Regions from separate parts of the Ensifer sp. B1-9 genome, predicted to be linked through region 1. Evidence: riboswitches for the same ligand, from Rfam matches in the RefSeq annotation. Region 1 holds a riboswitch; each other region holds the start of a gene.
The links. Region 1 has a riboswitch for cobalamin ahead of nrdH (glutaredoxin-like protein NrdH). Riboswitches for the same ligand answer to the same signal wherever they lie in the genome.
Positions count from the first base shown of each region.

Region 2: it holds a riboswitch for cobalamin, as region 1 does, so the genes downstream of both, bluB (5,6-dimethylbenzimidazole synthase) here and nrdH (glutaredoxin-like protein NrdH) in region 1, are expected to answer to the same signal.
Region 3: it holds a riboswitch for cobalamin, as region 1 does, so the genes downstream of both, ACQ5BM_RS00125 (CbtB domain-containing protein) here and nrdH (glutaredoxin-like protein NrdH) in region 1, are expected to answer to the same signal.

Region 1 covers NZ_JBCHVG010000009.1:140,053-145,557, reverse strand. Annotated here, with positions in the region: gene nrdF (class 1b ribonucleoside-diphosphate reductase subunit beta) at 1-699, opposite strand, end outside; gene nrdE (class 1b ribonucleoside-diphosphate reductase subunit alpha) at 770-2,923, opposite strand; gene nrdI (class Ib ribonucleoside-diphosphate reductase assembly flavoprotein NrdI) at 2,893-3,309, opposite strand; gene nrdH (glutaredoxin-like protein NrdH) at 3,322-3,543, opposite strand; cobalamin riboswitch at 3,834-4,058, opposite strand; gene ACQ5BM_RS18125 (hypothetical protein) at 4,337-4,648, opposite strand; gene ACQ5BM_RS18120 (LysR substrate-binding domain-containing protein) at 4,778-5,505, shown strand, end outside.
Region 2 covers NZ_JBCHVG010000011.1:189,741-195,245, reverse strand. Annotated here, with positions in the region: gene ACQ5BM_RS21525 (diguanylate cyclase domain-containing protein) at 1-178, shown strand, start outside; gene ACQ5BM_RS21520 (LacI family DNA-binding transcriptional regulator) at 153-1,172, opposite strand; gene ACQ5BM_RS21515 (phytanoyl-CoA dioxygenase family protein) at 1,277-2,470, shown strand; gene ACQ5BM_RS21510 (SDR family oxidoreductase) at 2,559-3,371, shown strand; cobalamin riboswitch at 3,476-3,687, shown strand; gene bluB (5,6-dimethylbenzimidazole synthase) at 3,734-4,477, shown strand; gene ACQ5BM_RS21500 (DUF2865 domain-containing protein) at 4,434-5,505, opposite strand, start outside.
Region 3 covers NZ_JBCHVG010000001.1:19,091-24,595, reverse strand. Annotated here, with positions in the region: gene ACQ5BM_RS00140 (DUF1772 domain-containing protein) at 1-345, opposite strand, end outside; gene ACQ5BM_RS00135 (NAD(P)H-binding protein) at 342-1,172, opposite strand; gene ACQ5BM_RS00130 (TetR family transcriptional regulator) at 1,271-1,963, shown strand; cobalamin riboswitch at 1,962-2,225, shown strand; gene ACQ5BM_RS00125 (CbtB domain-containing protein) at 2,268-2,444, shown strand; gene ACQ5BM_RS00120 (CbtA family protein) at 2,641-3,438, shown strand; gene ACQ5BM_RS00115 ((2Fe-2S)-binding protein) at 3,489-4,334, opposite strand; gene ACQ5BM_RS00110 (glucoamylase family protein) at 4,335-5,505, opposite strand, start outside.

The DNA of each region.
Region 1 (5,505 bases):
TTCAAGAAGCAGGCCGAAGGCGAAGTCCTTGATCTCCTGCCGGCGTTCGTCGCTCAGCCGCTCCAGGCCGCGCTGGAACTTGTAGCCGATGTAATAGCCGTGCACGGCTTCGTCGCGGATGATCAGCCGGATCATGTCGGCGGTATTGGTAAGCTTGGCCCGGCTCGACCAGTACATCGGCAGATAGAAGCCGGAATAGAACAGGAAGCTTTCGAGGAAGACGCTCGCGGCCTTCTTTTTCAGTGGATCGCCCGAGGCGTACTCTGCCATGATCAGCGCCGACTTCCTCTGCAAAAACTCGTTCTCCTCCGACCAGCGATAGGCATCGTCGACATCGGGGGTAAGGCAGAGCGTGGAAAAGATCGAGGAGTAGGAGCGGGCGTGCACCGCCTCCATGAAGGAGATGTTGGAAAGCACTGCTTCTTCGTGCGGGGTGACGGCATCCTCCATCAACCGGACTGCGCCAATGCCGTTCTGGATCGTATCGAGCAGCGTGAGGCCGGTGAAGACGCGGATGGTGAGTTTCTGCTCCTCCGGCTTCAGCGTCGCCCAGGAGGGGATGTCATTGGAGAGCGGCACCTTCTCCGGCAGCCAGAAATTGCCGGTGAGTCGGGTCCAGACTTCCAGGTCCTTGTCGTCCTCGATGCGGTTCCAGTTGATCGCGCGGATGCGGCTTGCGGGTTTGGTGTGCATGTTCATGTCGTTGTCCTCTGGAGTGTGTTGTTGCCCCTCATCCGCGCGGTAAAGGGCACTTTTCCGGAAATGCGGTCTACAGCGTGCAGGAGACGCAGCCCTGGACCTGTGTGCCTTCGAGCGCCATCTGCCGAAGGCGGACGTAGTAGATGGTCTTGATGCCCTTCTTCCACGCGTGGATCTGGGCGCGGTTGATGTCGCGCGTCGTTGCTGTGTCACGGAAGAAGAGGGTCAGCGACAGGCCCTGGTCGACGTGCTGGGTCGCCGCTGCATAGGTTTCAATGATCTTCTCGGGCCCGATCTCGTAGGCGTCCTGGTAGTATTCCAGGTTGTCGTTGGTCATGAAGGCAGCCGGATAATAGACGCGGCCGATCTTGCCTTCCTTGCGGATCTCGATCTTCGAGACGATCGGGTGGATCGAGGAGGTCGAATGGTTGATGTAGGAGATCGAGCCGGTTGGCGGCACGGCCTGAAGGTTCTGGTTGTAGAGACCGCTCTCCATCACCGCCCGTTTCAGCTCGAACCAATCTTCCCGCGTCGGGATCGGGATGCCGGCTCCGTCGAAGAGGCCTTTCACCTTTTCTGTCGCCGGCAGCCATTCAGCCTCGGTGTATTTGTCGAAATATTCGCCCGACGCATATTTCGAGTTCTCGAACCCTTTGAAGCTCTGGCCTTTCTCGACCGCCAACCGGTTCGAGGCTTTGATGGCGTGATAGGTCACCGTGTAGAAATAGATATTGGTGAAATCGATGCCTTCCTCGGAGCCGTAGAAGATGTGCTCGCGGGCGAGATAGCCGTGCAGGTTCATCTGGCCGAGGCCGATCGCGTGGCTGTCGTCGTTGCCCTTCTCAATCGAGGGCACCGAGGAGATGTGGCTCATTTCGGAGACGGCGGTCAAGGCGCGGATCGAGGTTTCGATCGTGTGGCCGAAGTTTGGTGAGTCCATCGCCGCGGCAATGTTCAGTGAGCCGAGGTTGCAGGAAATGTCCTTGCCCATGCGGGCGTAGGAGAGGTCCTCGTTGAATTCGCTGGCCTCGCTCACCTGCAGGATTTCCGAGCAGAGATTACTCATGGTGATGCGGCCGGCGATCGGGTTTGCCCGGTTCACCGTGTCCTCGAACATGATGTAGGGATAACCACTTTCGAACTGGATCTCGGCGATGACCTGGAAGAACTCGCGCGCCTTGACCTTCTTCTTGCGGATGCGCGCATCCTCGACCATCTCGCGATACTTCTCCGTTACCGAAATCTCGGTCAGCGGCATGCCGTAGACGCGCTCAACATCATAGGGCGAGAACAGATACATGTCCTCGTTGTTGCGAGCGAGCTCAAAGGTGATGTCCGGGATCACGACGCCGAGGGATAGCGTCTTGATGCGGATCTTCTCGTCGGCATTCTCGCGTTTGGTATCGAGGAAACGCATGATGTCGGGGTGGTGGGCATGCAGATAGACGGCGCCTGCGCCTTGGCGGGCGCCAAGCTGATTGGCGTAGGAGAAGGAGTCTTCGAGCAGCTTCATGATCGGGATGATGCCGGACGACTGGTTCTCGATCTGCTTGATCGGTGCGCCCATCTCTCTGATATTGGTGAGCGACAGCGCCACGCCGCCGCCGCGCTTGGAAAGCTGCAGCGCCGAATTGATCGCGCGCCCGATACTCTCCATGTTGTCCTCGATCCGCAGCAGGAAGCAGGAGACGAGCTCGCCGCGGCTCTTCTTGCCGGCATTGAGGAAAGTCGGTGTCGCTGGCTGGAAACGGCCGGAAATGATCTCGTCGACGAGATCGCGGGCAAGCTGCTCGTTGCCGCGCGCCAGCGTCATCGCCACCATGCAGACGCGATCCTCGTAGCGCTCCAGGTAGCGCTTTCCGTCGAAGGTTTTCAGCGTATAGGAGGTGTAATATTTGAACGCGCCGAGGAAGGTCGGAAAACGGAACTTCTTGGCGTAGGCGTGGTCATAGAGGTCGCGCACGAAGTTGAAGGAGTACTGGTCCAGCACCTCCTGTTCGTAATAGCCCTCGGTCACCAGATAATCGAGCTTTTCCCTGAGGTTATGGAAGAAGACCGTGTTCTGGTTGACGTGCTGGAGGAAGTACTGTTTCGCCGCCAGCCGGTCCTTGTCGAGCTGGATCCGGCCCTCTTGGTCATAGAGGTTAAGCATCGCGTTCAGTGCGTGATAGTCCAGCGCCGCTTCCGTCGCCTTCAGGGGGTGTTCGCGTGTTGTGACGTCCAAAATCGTTCCATCCCGTTTTTGACATTAGCGACGTCTTCGTCCGTTCCGATTAGCTCGAAACGATAAAGATAAGGCACGCAGCACTTGGCCGAGATGACGTCGCCGGCGACCCCGTAGGTCGCGCCGAAATTGCTGTTGCCCGCGGCAATTACGCCGCGGATGTGAGAGCGGTTGCCCGCGTCGTTCAAGAAGCGGATTACCTGTTTCGGCACGGCACCCCGGCCGTCGTCGCCGCAATAGGTGGGCACGACCAGCACATAGGGTTCGGTGACGGTAAGTGTATCCTTACCTTCCGCGAGTGGTATGCGCTTCGCGCGAAGGCCGAGTTTTTCGACGAAGCGACGGGTGTTTTCCGAGCGGCTGGAAAAATAGACGATAAGCCCCACCGCCTGTCTCCTCTAAGCAAGCGTGCTGATCTTGTCGGGGCGGAAACCCGCCCAGTGTTCGGGGCCGGCGACGACGACGGGGAGCTGCATGTAGCCGAGGCCCTTGACCGTCTCGAGCGCGTCCTGGTCAACGGAGATATCGATGACCTCGTAGCTGACGCCCTGGCGATCGAGCGCCCGATAGGTCGCGGTGCATTGGACACAGGCGGGCTTGCTGTAGACGGTGACGTTCATTTCTTCCTCGTTTGGTCGGCTGGATAGGGGCAAGAGAAGGCGCGTGGACACGCGACCGCGATCCGGCGAAATGCAGGGCTGTCATGGCTGTGGCTTGCTCGGATATGGAGCCCGGGCACGCCTCTTCTTCAGCTGCGCGGGAAACCGCGCCTCTTGACTGGCGAGTGATAGGATTTCGATGACGCAGACATGACTTCACCCCGAAGCTTTCGACAGGCTGCCGGGGAGACGTCGAGACGATCAGGCAGGCTCATCCTGCCGTACTCAACCCCTCCGGACACCCCGCCCGTGGACGTTTGTTGCTCGAGGCAGGTCTCCTGGCTCACGGGTCGACGCTTCCATCCCGACCTTCCCGAGGCCTCATGCCTCAGTGGTCCAATTCCGGACAGTTGCTCGCCGTCTACAGTTGCGGGGGCAGCTACGGCATAGCCGGGCGGAAAGCCGCCGGCGCACCGTATTCCCGTCTTAGCTCCCAATCCTTGCGAATCGGAAGAACCTCGAACACTAGATATAGTATCTGATCGCAAATTTGCGTCAATAGGTGCGCGATGTCAAAGACCCGGTGCGGAGGGTCGTTTCTTTCTCGGTATGGATAACGGGAAGTAAACGGCAGACTGCAGCGGAACCTACTGGGGGAGGCTTGTTGGCTTCAATCTGGCGCGCTCCGCCAATGTGCGTCGTGGCGCCGCCGCGGCGATTGCGAGGTTTCTGGCCGAAGGTCTCTGCGGTGTGGTCCGCTCGATCGCGGGATGCTGCACCAGAAGATCCGGACAGGTTCTGTCTCGGCAATCCATCAGTCGCAAAGCGAGATGCTGACGTCCCTGTTTTCGCCGGGCTGCGCGCGCGGCGAGATCGTCACGGCTGGCAGCGTGTTGGTGCGGTCCCTCTTTGGTGAGGGTTTCGGCGCGAATGACGTGTCTTCCTTCGACCAGTGCCATGGATCGGCAACGTCGCCGACGCGCGCGCGGATGGTCTCGTGATCCCGCGTCAGGCCGATATCCCGGAGCTGGAATTCGCTGAACGTATCGATGGCGATGGTCGAGTTGAGGGCGCTCCCGGCCTGCTTCAGGACATGAAGGATCGTTGATCGCACTGCGCTAAGCATTGCTATCCTCTTTGTTTTCGCTGTTGTGTTCGCCAAAAAAGTGAGGAATTTTGCTGCTTCGCGCAAAGCGATTTCTCGCATGCTGGCATAAAGAATGCTTATCTCAGCGCCATGAGCAAGATACCTCCCATGAGTGCGGTGCGCGCCTTCGAAGCCGCCGCCAGGCACCTGAGTTTCACCCGCGCGGCCAAGGAACTCGGGATGACTCAGGCTGCCGTCAGCTACCAGATCCGGCTGCTGGAGGAGCGCATCGGCACGCCGCTCTTCGTGCGGCTTGCGCGCGAGGTGCGGTTGACGGCCGCCGGGCGGCAGTTGGCGCCGAAGGTGACGGAGGCGATCGATCTGCTGGGCGCGGCCTTCTCCGAGATTGCCGACAAGACCGAACATCACCTGCACATTTCCGTGCTTCCAACCGTCGTTTCGAGCTGGCTCGGCCCCAGGCTCGCCTCGTTCCAGACCGCCCAGCCGAACATCAGCATAAGGGTGCACATGTCGACCGATCTGGTCGACTTCAAGCGCGACGCCATCGATCTTTCAGTGCGCAGTGGCAACGGCGACTGGCCGGGCAACGACGTGTTCCCGCTGTTCCCGATCGATTACATGCCGGTCTGCACCCCGTCATTCCTGGAAAAGCACCAGCTGAAGCATCCGTCGGATGTTCTGCGGGTGCGCCGATTCGGCAACGCCAGCTGGTGGCGGCGGTGGATGATCGAGACCGGCGTAGAGCCGCCGGAAAGCAACGGCACGGAGCTGATCTTCGACGTCCAGGCGATGGATGTCGCGACCACCCTGGCGGAACATGGCATCGCCATTGCCGTATCGACCTTCCTGATGGAAGAACTGAAGAGCGGCAGGCT
Region 2 (5,505 bases), on a different contig from region 1:
GCTGACCGCACGCGCCCTGCTGCTGGCCGCCGATGAGGCGCTCTATCTCGCCAAGCGGCGCGGCCGCAATCGCGTCGAATCGGCTGACGATACGGTCCTGCCGGGCCGAACCTCGGGCAATCAGTTCGTCCCCGGACCGAGTGGCGATCGTCCTACTCCGGCACGTTATAGGGCGTGATGACCACGACCGCCGAAAGCTGAGGGCCGACCGCGCCAGACGAAGCGCGGCCGTGCAGCATGATCGTGCGAAATGCCGTGCGCGCGTCGGTCTTCAGATCATGGTGCAGGACGAAATGAATGCGCCGCTCGCGCAGCAGCGCCAGATTGTCCTCGTCGAGGTCGTGGGCGACGTAGAGAGCGCAGCGGCGGCCGAGCCGGTCGAAGGCGGCCAGCACCGAGCGGTTGCCGCCGCCGATGGAATAGGCGGCATTGATGTCAGGGTTGGCGGCGAGTGCCGCATCCGCCAGTGCACCGGTTTCGCTGTCCCGCCCATGGCCCTCGCTGATCTCGACGATCCGGATCGTCGGGTAGCGCTGGCGCAGCACGCGGCGAAAGCCGATTTCCCGCTCTTCCTCACCGCGGAAGCGGCCGCTGGACAAGGTGACGAGCACGGTCGCCGACGCGCCGGCGAAGCGCTCGCCGATGAGATAGGCGGCGGTTTCTCCGGCTGCCCTGTTGTCGGCGCCGGCATAGGCGGTTCGCTGGGAATGGGGCAGGTCGGTCACCAGCGTGACGACGGGGATGCCGCTCGTCTCGAAGCGCGCCACGGCGCCGACGATCTCGGGCACATCAGGCGCCTTGAGAACAAGCCCATCGGTTCCCCGCAGCCGGATGCGGTCGAGCAGTTGGACGATCTCCTGCGGGCGCATCGTCTCGGCGAAATGGAAGCGGCAACGAAAGCTCGTCGGCGCCAGCGTCATCGCTTCGCCCTCGAAAGCCCGCCGCACTGCATCGGTAAAACGTTCCGGCGCCTCCATCACGATATCGATCGCGAACTTGCGGCCCTGGATGTCGAGCCCGGCCTGCTGCTTCTCCAGCTCTTCGATGGCCGCGCGAACCCTGGCGATGGTCTGCCGCCGTACGCCCTGGCGTTCGTTGAGCACGCGATCGACGGTCGCGGTGCTGAGGCCGGCCTGAAAGGCAATGTCCTTGACCAGAAACGGATGGGCCATCGCGCCAACTCTCCTGATGGATTTTTGATGGATTCTTGCCCTATATCATGTTTTGTGGCCGCCTATAGTCGTGCTCATCAAGATGTTCCAGGGGAGGAAACGGGATGAAGACCGACAACGGTGCGAGGCAGCGGGTGGAGCGTGTCTGGCTCACTGAGGAGGCCTGCGATATCGAGGCGTTCCGGGCGGAAGTCGAACGGCGCACCAACCTGGCCGACTATCCCTATGCTTCAGGCTGCGACAAGAACGTGCTCGTCTACAACAGCGCCGACCTGATTGCCGCCTGCGGCAATGCCGAAACGCGGCGGGCGGTGCTTGCCGAAATCTGCGAAGCGCTGGCAGCCGGCCCGGGTGTGGCGGTCTTCAAGCGCGCCTTCGCCGATACGGCCGCAATCGACGTCGCGAGCGCCGTCTTCGACGGGATCATCGAGGAGCAGCATCGCAGCAACAGCGGCGGCGGTGATCACTTCGCCAAGCCCGGCGCCAACGATCGCATCTGGAATTCGTTGGAAAAACACTGCCTGAAGGCGCCCGAGAATTTTGCGGCCTACTATGCCAATGCGATCATTGCGCTCGTCAGCGAAGCCTGGCTCGGGCCGAACTATCAGATGACGGCGCAGGTGAACCGCGTCAATCCGGGCGGCGCGGCGCAATCGGCACACCGGGACTACCATCTCGGCTTCCAGACCTCCGCGGTGATCGAGCGATATCCGGTTCATGTGCACAAGCTTTCGCCGGTGCTGACGCTGCAAGGCGCGGTCGCCCATTGCGACATGCCGCTCGAAAGCGGGCCGACGCTGTTCCTGCCCTATAGCCAGACCTACGTGCCGGGCTATCTGGCGCTCAACCGGCCGGAGTTCCGCGCCTATTTCGACGAGCACCACGTGCAGCTTCCGCTCGAAAAGGGCGATGTCGTCTTCTTCAACCCTGCGCTCTTCCATGCCGCCGGCAACAATCGCTCCGCCGATATCCGCCGCGTCGCCAATCTCCTGCAGGTGTCCTCGGCTTTCGGTCGGGCGATGGAGACGGTCGACCGGCTGACGATGAGCGCGACGCTCTACCCGGCCTTGAAGACATTGCTGGCGAAGGGCAAGCTGACCGAGGCGGAAGCCGCCAACGTCATCGCATCCTGCGCCGAGGGCTATTCGTTTCCGACCAATCTCGATCGGGATCCGCCGCTCGGCGGCCTGGCACCGAAGACGCAGGCGCAGTTGATGCGCGAGGCACTGGCTGCGGGAACGAGCGAGCAGGACTTTCAAGCGGCACTCGATGCACAGGCACGGCGCAAGCTGAGCTGACGGTTCAATCTCACATTTGACGGGCTCCCGATGCGTTGCGCTCGGGAGCCGTACCTGTTTCACGCGATCATTCCCGAGGGAGAATTCGATGAACGGACAAATGCAAGGCAAGATCGCCATCGTCACCGGTGGCACGCAAGGACTGGGCGCAGCGATTGCCGGCCTTTTCGCCGAACGCGGTGCAGCCGGCATCGTCATTTGCGGGCGCAATGCCGCCAAGGGGCGCGCGAAGGCGGAGGAAATCGGCAAGGCCAGCGGCGCGAAGGTGGTCTATGTCGAGGCCGATCTTGAAAAGGTGGAGCTCGCGCGGAAGGTCGTTGCCGCCTGCGATGCGGAGTTCGGCCGGGTCGATGCGCTGGTCAATGCTGCGGCCATTACCGATCGCGGCACGATCCTCGACACGACACCGGAGCTCTTCGACCGGATGTTCGCCATCAATGTACGGGCGCCGTTCTTCCTGATGCAGGAGACGGTGAAGGTGATGCGGCGCGAGCGGACCGAAGGCACGATCGTCAATATCGGTTCCATGTCGGCGATGGCCGGGCAGCCCGTCATCGCGGCCTATTGCGCATCGAAAGGGGCCCTCGAAACGCTGACCAAGAACACGGCCTACGCGCTGTTACGCAACCGCATCCGCGTCAACGGCCTGAATATCGGCTGGATGGCATCCGAAGGCGAAGATCGCATCCAGCGCGAGTTTCACGGCGCCGCCGCAGACTGGCTCGAAAAGGCGGCCGCCAGCCAACCGTTCGGCAGGCTCGTCGATCCGGCGGAGGTCGCGCGCGCCTGCGCCTATCTGTCTTCGGCCGAATCCGGGCTGATGACCGGATCGGTGATCTGCTTCGACCAGTCGGTCTGGGGCGGCTATGACGGTTCGCCGCATCCGGTGGCGCCGCTTTAGATCACGGTGATCGATCCTTATAAGTAGAGCGGGATGCGGGCGGAAAACCGCCGGCACTTTTCCTCACCCGCCCTGACGGGTGCTTGTCTTTCCCTGGCGGCTGTGCCCTTATGGCGCCGTCAGGTGCCCGCGCGAGCGGGAGAATCGGGAATCCGGTGTCATTCTGGAACGTGCCCAACGCTGTGACGGGGACGGTTGCCTCTCGAAGTGCCTTGAATTGATTCAAGGTTTTGCCACTGGATCTTCAAGCGATCTGGGAAGGTGGGGCGACCGGTTGAACCGAAGTCAGAAGACCGGCCTGGCGAGATAGACCGAACCCCGCGTGGACGGCGGGAGGTTTTCGCATTGTTGGGGATCGAACGATGCTGACTGAACCGAAGGGCGGCCTTGCGGCTGCCGGTGCCTTTTCGCTGGAAGAGCGGGAGGCCGTCTACCGCGCCATCGAAACACGCCGCGACGTGCGCGATGAATTCCTGGACAAGCCTTTGCCCGACGAACTGGTGAAGCGGCTGCTGACGGCGGCGCACAGCGCGCCGTCCGTGGGTTTCATGCAGCCCTGGAACTTCGTGCTGGTGCGGGCGCCGGAAACGCGCGAACGCGTCTGGCAGGCCTTTCGCCGTGCCAATGACGAGGCGGCGCGGATGTTTGCGGAGGAACAACAGGCCAAGTATCGATCACTGAAGCTCGAAGGCATTCGCAAGGCGCCGCTCAGCATCTGCGTCACCTGTGATCGCACACGCGGCGGCGCCGTCGTTCTCGGCCGCACGCACAATCCGCAGATGGATGTCTATTCGACGGTTTGCGCCGTGCAGAACCTGTGGCTGGCGGCGCGCGCCGAAGGGGTCGGCGTCGGCTGGGTCAGCATCTTCCACGAGACGGAAGTCAAGGCGATCCTCGGCATCCCCGATCATATCGAGATCGTTGCCTGGCTCTGCCTCGGCTATGTCGATCGCCTCTATCAGCAGCCCGAGCTGGCGGTGAAAGGGTGGCGCCAGCGCTTGCCGCTGGAAGAACTGGTCTTCGAGGAAGGCTGGGGAACTGCAGCGACGGATCGTTCCGACATCAATTCTGGACCGGTTGATAGGCCGGTCCCTTTGGGTGCTTGAGGTCGATCGAGGTTTCTTCGTTGGGCAGGAAGGTCGGGCCGACGACGCGCACCTTGTTCTTGGATGGGTCGTAGGGGCGCTCCTCGGGCGGCGCCTTAGCGGTCGTTGCATCTGCCGGTTTCTTGGTTTCGATCACCACGATTGACGACTGGTCATCGCCGGTCATCGTACCGGTCGCTTTCGGCGAGGTCGCGGCCGTCTGCGGTATCTGGCAGCCGCACATGCCGGGTTTGCTGATGCCGCGGGTGCGATAGGCGAAGGCATTGGGCATTTCGGTATAGGGCCGGCCGGTCACGGCCGAGACCATCTGTTCGCTCTCCTCCGTGTTGAGGTCGTGGAAGTAGAGCTCCGTCTCGGCGCCAGGGCAGCGCGCCCGGCAGGCCTGTTCGTCACGCGGGAAGTCGGCGGGCGTCGCATCCGAAGAGATCGGGAAGAAGGCGCCGTCGCAGGTGCGCACGCACATGGTCCGCAACGTCCCGCGATAGTAGCCGTCCTGCGGCGCATAGCCGTCTTCGCCATGCCCAAGCATCGGCCCGTAGGCGTCGTCAGGCGGCAGATCGGCGATGATGTTGCGGTGCGTCTCCGGCTCTTCGGGTTCGACGCTCGCAAAATAGTCGCGGTCGCTGTAGCAGCCGTTGATCTCGAGCGCGGCGACGATACGGCGACGGGTGTCTTCGCTGCCGCCGGCGACGATCTGCTCACGCTCCGATTTCAGCATGCGCAGGTTGTCTTCCATCTCGGCGATGAGGCTGTCGAGCTCGCTGCAGGTGTCGGGGTCTCCGCCGTCGAAGGTGGCGACGCTGCCGCCACCGCAGCCCGCGCGCCGGCGATCGTTCTTCGCCCGGCGCAACTCGATGTTCTGGCGTGAGATGGCGCTGGCATAGTCGCGGGCGTCGGCATTGCTGGCGACGATGTCGGACATTTGCGCAAGCCGGGTGTTCAGCCGGTCGCACACGGTCGATGCCAGCGAAGGATCGGCACCGACCAGAGCCAACGGCACAAGCGCCGCAGCGACGTGTTTCAAGCGC
Region 3 (5,505 bases), on a different contig from region 1:
AGCGGCGAGCGCATCGTTCATCGGCACGTTGAAGATGATCGTTACCAGGAGCACGCCGACGACATAGGCGATGCCACCGGCCGCGAGCAGCCAGCGGCCTTCACCGCCCGAGAGGAAGGCCATGACCACCAGCGCCAGGCCGATCAGCGCCGTGCCCATGAAGGCGCTGAGGAAGATCGGGTTCTGGATGACGACATTGATCGCGTTCATCGCGGCGATCCCCTGCTCCGGCGGCAGCCGCGACAGGGCCTGCATGATGCAGACCGAGAAGATGAAGAACAGGCCGGCCATCAGGCCGGAACCGATGGCGGCGACGAAGGCCAAAGCGGGAATCAGCGGGATCATGCGGCGATACTCCAGACACCGGTTGCTGCGGTTTCCCGGGCATAGACGGCGAAGTCGCGCGGCCGGCGCAGAAGCACGTGCTCGATATCGGACGTCAGGCTGGAATTGCGCCCGTCGAGCACGGACGAGAAGAGATAGCGGATGAGTTCGACATAGTCATCCGGCAGCCCCTCGGCTCGCATCTGCGCCACGAAATCCGCAAGCGGCACGGACCGGTAGCCGATGGGCCGCCCCGATGCCGCGGCGATCTCCGCGACGGCCTCGGCGAAGGTCAGCAGCCGCGGCCCTGTCAGTTCATAGATCTTGCCGACATGCGCGTCGTCGAGGAGCGCAAGCACGGCGACATCGGCGATGTCATCGGCGCTGACAAACGGTTCGGTGACCGCGTCCGGCGGCAGGTAGACCATGCCGCTGCGAACCGCATCCATCAGGAAGGCTTCGCTGAAATTCTCGAAGAACCAGCTCCCCCGAATGATCGTCCAGTCGGCGCCCGATGCCTGCAATTCGCGTTCGGCCGCCTGCGCCGCGTCCTCGCCGCGCCCCGAAAGCAGCACGAGGCGCTTGATGCCGGAACGGACCGCAAGCGCGGAAAAGCGGCGGATCGCCTCGACCGCGCCGGGCACGGCGAGATCCGGCTGATAGCTGACATAGATGCGCTCGACATTCTCGAGCGCCGGCGCCCAGGTCGTCTCGTCGTTCCAGTCGAAGGACGGCGTGGCCGAGCGCGCGCCGATGCGCACCGTGACACCCTTGGCGCGCAGCCGCTCCGCAATGCGGCGCCCCGTCTTGCCCGTACCACCCAGCACCAACGTAACCTTGCCAGACATGATCTTTCCTCCCGATTAAAAACATGAGCAACTCTCACATTTGCAAATGTGATAAATCCTCGTATTTTGGGAGTCAAGACAAAATGTGAGGATTATTCATGATTGAGCCGACAGGCACCCTGCCGATTGCAGGCGACGACGACACTGCGCTGCGCCGCACGCCCAGCCAGAAGCGCAGCCGGGAGCGCGTCGAGCACATCCTCACCTGCGCCTCCGTGCTCATCGCCGAGAAGGGCAGCGATGCCATGCGCATGAGCGAAGTGGCGGAAAAGGCAGGGATTTCGATCGGATCGCTGTACCAGTATTTCCCGGACAAGGCTGCGATCGTGCGCACGCTCGCCGAGCGCTACAACGCCTATTCCCGCGAATGCATCGAGGGCGAATTCGCCAAGGTGACGTCGATGGCAGAACTGCGCGACGCCTTCGGCGCGCTCTTCGATACCTATTACGACATGTTCCTCGCCGAACCGGTGATGCGCGACATCTGGTCGGCGATGCAGGCCGACAAGACGCTGAGGCAGATCGAACTGGAAGAAAGCCGCATGACCGGCCGTCTGCTCGCCGATGTCCTTGCCCGGCTCCAGCCGCAACGCCCACGCGCGGCGATCGACGAGGCCGCGTTCCTGATCATGTATCTCGGCGAATGCACGATGCGGCTCGCCATCTCGGTCGACCGCGCCGAGGGCAACCGCATCGTCGAGGCCTACAAGCAGATGATCCTTCGCGATTTTGTCGCTGATGAAGCGGCCGGCGGCGCAGGCTCAATTGACAACGCCATGACACACTCATAATCATCAGGGATCGATTGGTTCCCGAGACGCGAACGTGTGTCGGGAGTAAACGGGAACGTGACGGATGGACCCAAGCTGGGCATTCAAATCACGGCCGACCCCGCGACTGTAGAGCGACGTCGATCTTGCCGTTCCGGAGCGATCCGGGAGAAGCCACTGGAAGAGACCCCGAGAGGGTGGTCGGACTGGGAAGGCGAGGCAGATCCCGGGCATTACGCCCAGCGCCGTGAGCCAGGAAACCTGCCACTCGATACGGGCATAGGGCCCACACCGGGAATTTCCCGATGCCATCACGGAGGTTGTCATGGCTACGTCTACTATTTCGAGCACCCCGCTCTCCCTCAGCGATCGTCTGACCGCTGGCGTCATCGCACTTCTCATCGGCGCATTCCTCGTCTTCGGCGCCGGCCTTGCCAATTCGGCCGTGCTGCACGACACCGCACACGACACCCGCCATTCCTACGGCTTCCCCTGCCACTAAACGATGTCTCGGAACGTAGCTCACGTTCCGCATCGACGTGTCTGCGGACCTGAACGCATCCGGCCTGTGCCGGATGTCGGTGTTTGTGCATACCGGTTCGTCCGGCACACCAGGTTCATCCGCACGGCAGAAAGAACGAAAGGCTTGCAAACCACGCCAGAGTGCGTGGCTTTTGTCGCTATCGAGGGAATTCGACATGATTGTCAGAACGCTTCTGGCCGCGATCGTGGCTGGACTGATTGCCGGCGTCTTCATGACCGGCGCCCAGGAACTCAGGGTTACGCCGCTGATCCTGCATGCGGAACAATTCGAAGGCGAGGCTCCGGCGACCACCGAGCAGCCCGCCGGCCAGCCGGGGGCGGCGCAGCCGGCCGCAGAAGGGCACGATCAGCATTCGTCGCTGAAGGCGGTCTCGCCGCTCGGCGCCGTGCTCGATGCGCTGTCGCCGATCACGCCGGCCTATGCCCATGAGGGCGAACACGAGGAAGGCGGCATCATGTTCGGCCTCAGCCGCTTCTCGGGCACGCTGATGGCGAACCTCGTCACCGGCTCCGGCTTCGGCCTGCTGCTGGCCGGCGTCAGCCTGGTGATCGGCTATCCGATCACGCTGAGGAACGGTGCGCTCTGGGGCGCCTGCGGCTGGCTCGCGGTGCACATGTTGCCGGCGATCGGCCTGCCGCCGGAATTGCCGGGCTTCCCGGCCGCCGAACTCGGCGATCGCCAGACCTGGTGGCTGGCAACCGTCGCCCTCTCAGCCGTCGGCCTCTATCTCGTCGTCCTGCGCGAGGAGATCGTCGCAAAGGTCGTCGGCCTCGCGCTGATCGCCGCGCCGCATGTCTACGGCGCACCGCAACCGCTCGACATTTCCAGCAACGTCCCGGCCGTGCTCGGCGCCGAATTTGCCGTCGCCGCCCTCGCCACCACGCTTGCCTTCTGGATCGTGCTCGGCGTCGTTTCCGGCTTCATCAACGAGCGTTTCGCCAGGGCGAACTGATCCGGCCGATCCCATGCTCCATGGGAACCTGAACAAGCAGGCGGCGGGGTTCAGCCCCCGCCGTTTTGCATGAGATGCGCTGCCAGCCTTTCGCGACGATCGTTCGGCTCGAGCAGCACGCAGGTGTCGCAGAAGCTGCCGCCTTCCGTTCGGAAATAGAGGCAGCAACCGCAGCGTATCCTGTACTGGCGCGACAGCCGCTTGCTGCTTGCCGGATCGATTGCCGAGATCTCCTCGTAGCAGAGTTCTTCCGAGAACAGCGGCGACCCGGGCCTTTTGACGATGGCCAGCGCCTCGGCCATGCAGCGCGCCTCGTCGCCGATCGCGCGCCCGATCTCCAGAAAGGCACCGGCAAGCGAATCTGCCGCCAGCCGCCACTGCGCTCCGGAGGAAAGCCCCGTCCGCCGTTTCAAGACTGCGACGACCGGCGCCAGATGGGCCGTGAAGCCGCGCTCGAAAGTGCTGCCGCCTTCGCTCGCCTGCGGCACCGCGGTCAGCCGACCAAGATGGAAACGATAGCGCTTGCCGGCAATCTCCCGCCCCTCGTGCAGCCGAGCCCAGTCCTCGAAGCGAATGCCGGCGATTTCTGCGTGACGCCCCGCCCCGAGATAGAACGCGCCGAGAACCACACTCAGTTGCCGGCTATAAAAGGCGATGAGATGCGCCGCCCGGATCCGGTCCGTCATGCCGATTGCGAAAAAGTCCTGATAGGCAAGGCTCTGCTCTACCCCTGCCCCGCCCATGGCCCAGAAGGCGCCCGGCGTGCTGAAGGCGCTTTCGCCCACCTCGAGCGAAACGCCGGCGTCAGGAAACTGCGCGCGCAACCGCTCGACCGCCGCCAGCACCAGCGGCGGATATTTCCCTGCAGTTTCTGCTGTCTGCCGGCGCTCGCCCATTCATGCCGTCTCCGTCGCCAGCCAACCACCCTCAAATCCCGCGCGTTCGAGACCGCGCCGGATCGCCGGCAGGCTGCGTGTCAGCTTCCAGACGAAGCCGCTCCGCCAATTCTCGATCATCATCACGACGAGCCCCTGGTCAAGGCCGACGACGCGATCGTCGATCCAGCCTTCCGGTCCATCGCCGGGAAGGCTCGGATTGAAGCCGCCCGGCAGGCGCCCCTCTTTCAGCAGTCCGGGATAGCTGGCTGCGATATGGCTGAGTGCCGCGCGTGACGAGTCCGGATCGAACGGCAGGCAGGCGGGCGCTGCCCAGGGCACGAGCGTGCCGTCATCCAGTCCGAACGGCGCGCCCCGGTTGGCGTAGCCGAAAAGCCGCTGCCAGCGTCCGTCCGCAAGGCGCAGCCGGCCGCGCGGCGCGTGACAGGCACTGAGCCCCCAGAGCTGTTCGCCATAGCCGGCGAAGCGGCCCGAATTCCGGCGCGCATGGTCGCGCTGCAACGCAATGGCGCGCCGGGCGTTCTCGAAATAGTCCGTCCTCCTCTCCCGCATCGGCCGATCGCCGACTGCGCGAAGATCGAGCCAGGCCTGCGGGAACAGGTGGATGAACAGTGGCGCCGCATGCAGATGCGGCTCCCCGTCAACCGGGATCCAGTCATAGCCCTCGGTGAAGGCGTCGTAGTGCTCGGGTCCGATCGCATGATCCGTCGCCCCAAGTGCCAGCACATAGAGGAGCAGCGCTTCGCTATACCCCCGCCAGCGATGTTTCAGGAACCGGCCGGGCGGGCGCCAGCCCATCGTCAGCGTGTCACTCCGGTTCAGCGCCCAGTGCCAGTCAACGCGCGCATAGAGCCTTTCGGCAAGCCTGCGGATCTCGCCTTCATCCGCGTCCCTGCCGGAGAAATAGGCGCAAGCCGTCAGGCACCCGGCGATCAGCAGCGCCGTGTCGACGGTCGAGAGTTCGCTGCGCCAGGTGCGCTCGCCGGTCCGCATATCGAGGAAATGATAGTAGAAGCCGCGATGGCCGCTCGCCCGCTGGTCGCGGGACTGCGCGCTCTCGCTCAGGAAGCGCAGCGCGGTCAAGACCCGCCGGCTTGCCTCGTGGCGCGAGATCCAGCCGCGCTCGGCGCCGATAGGATAGCAGGAAAGGCCAAAACCCGTCGCCGCGATG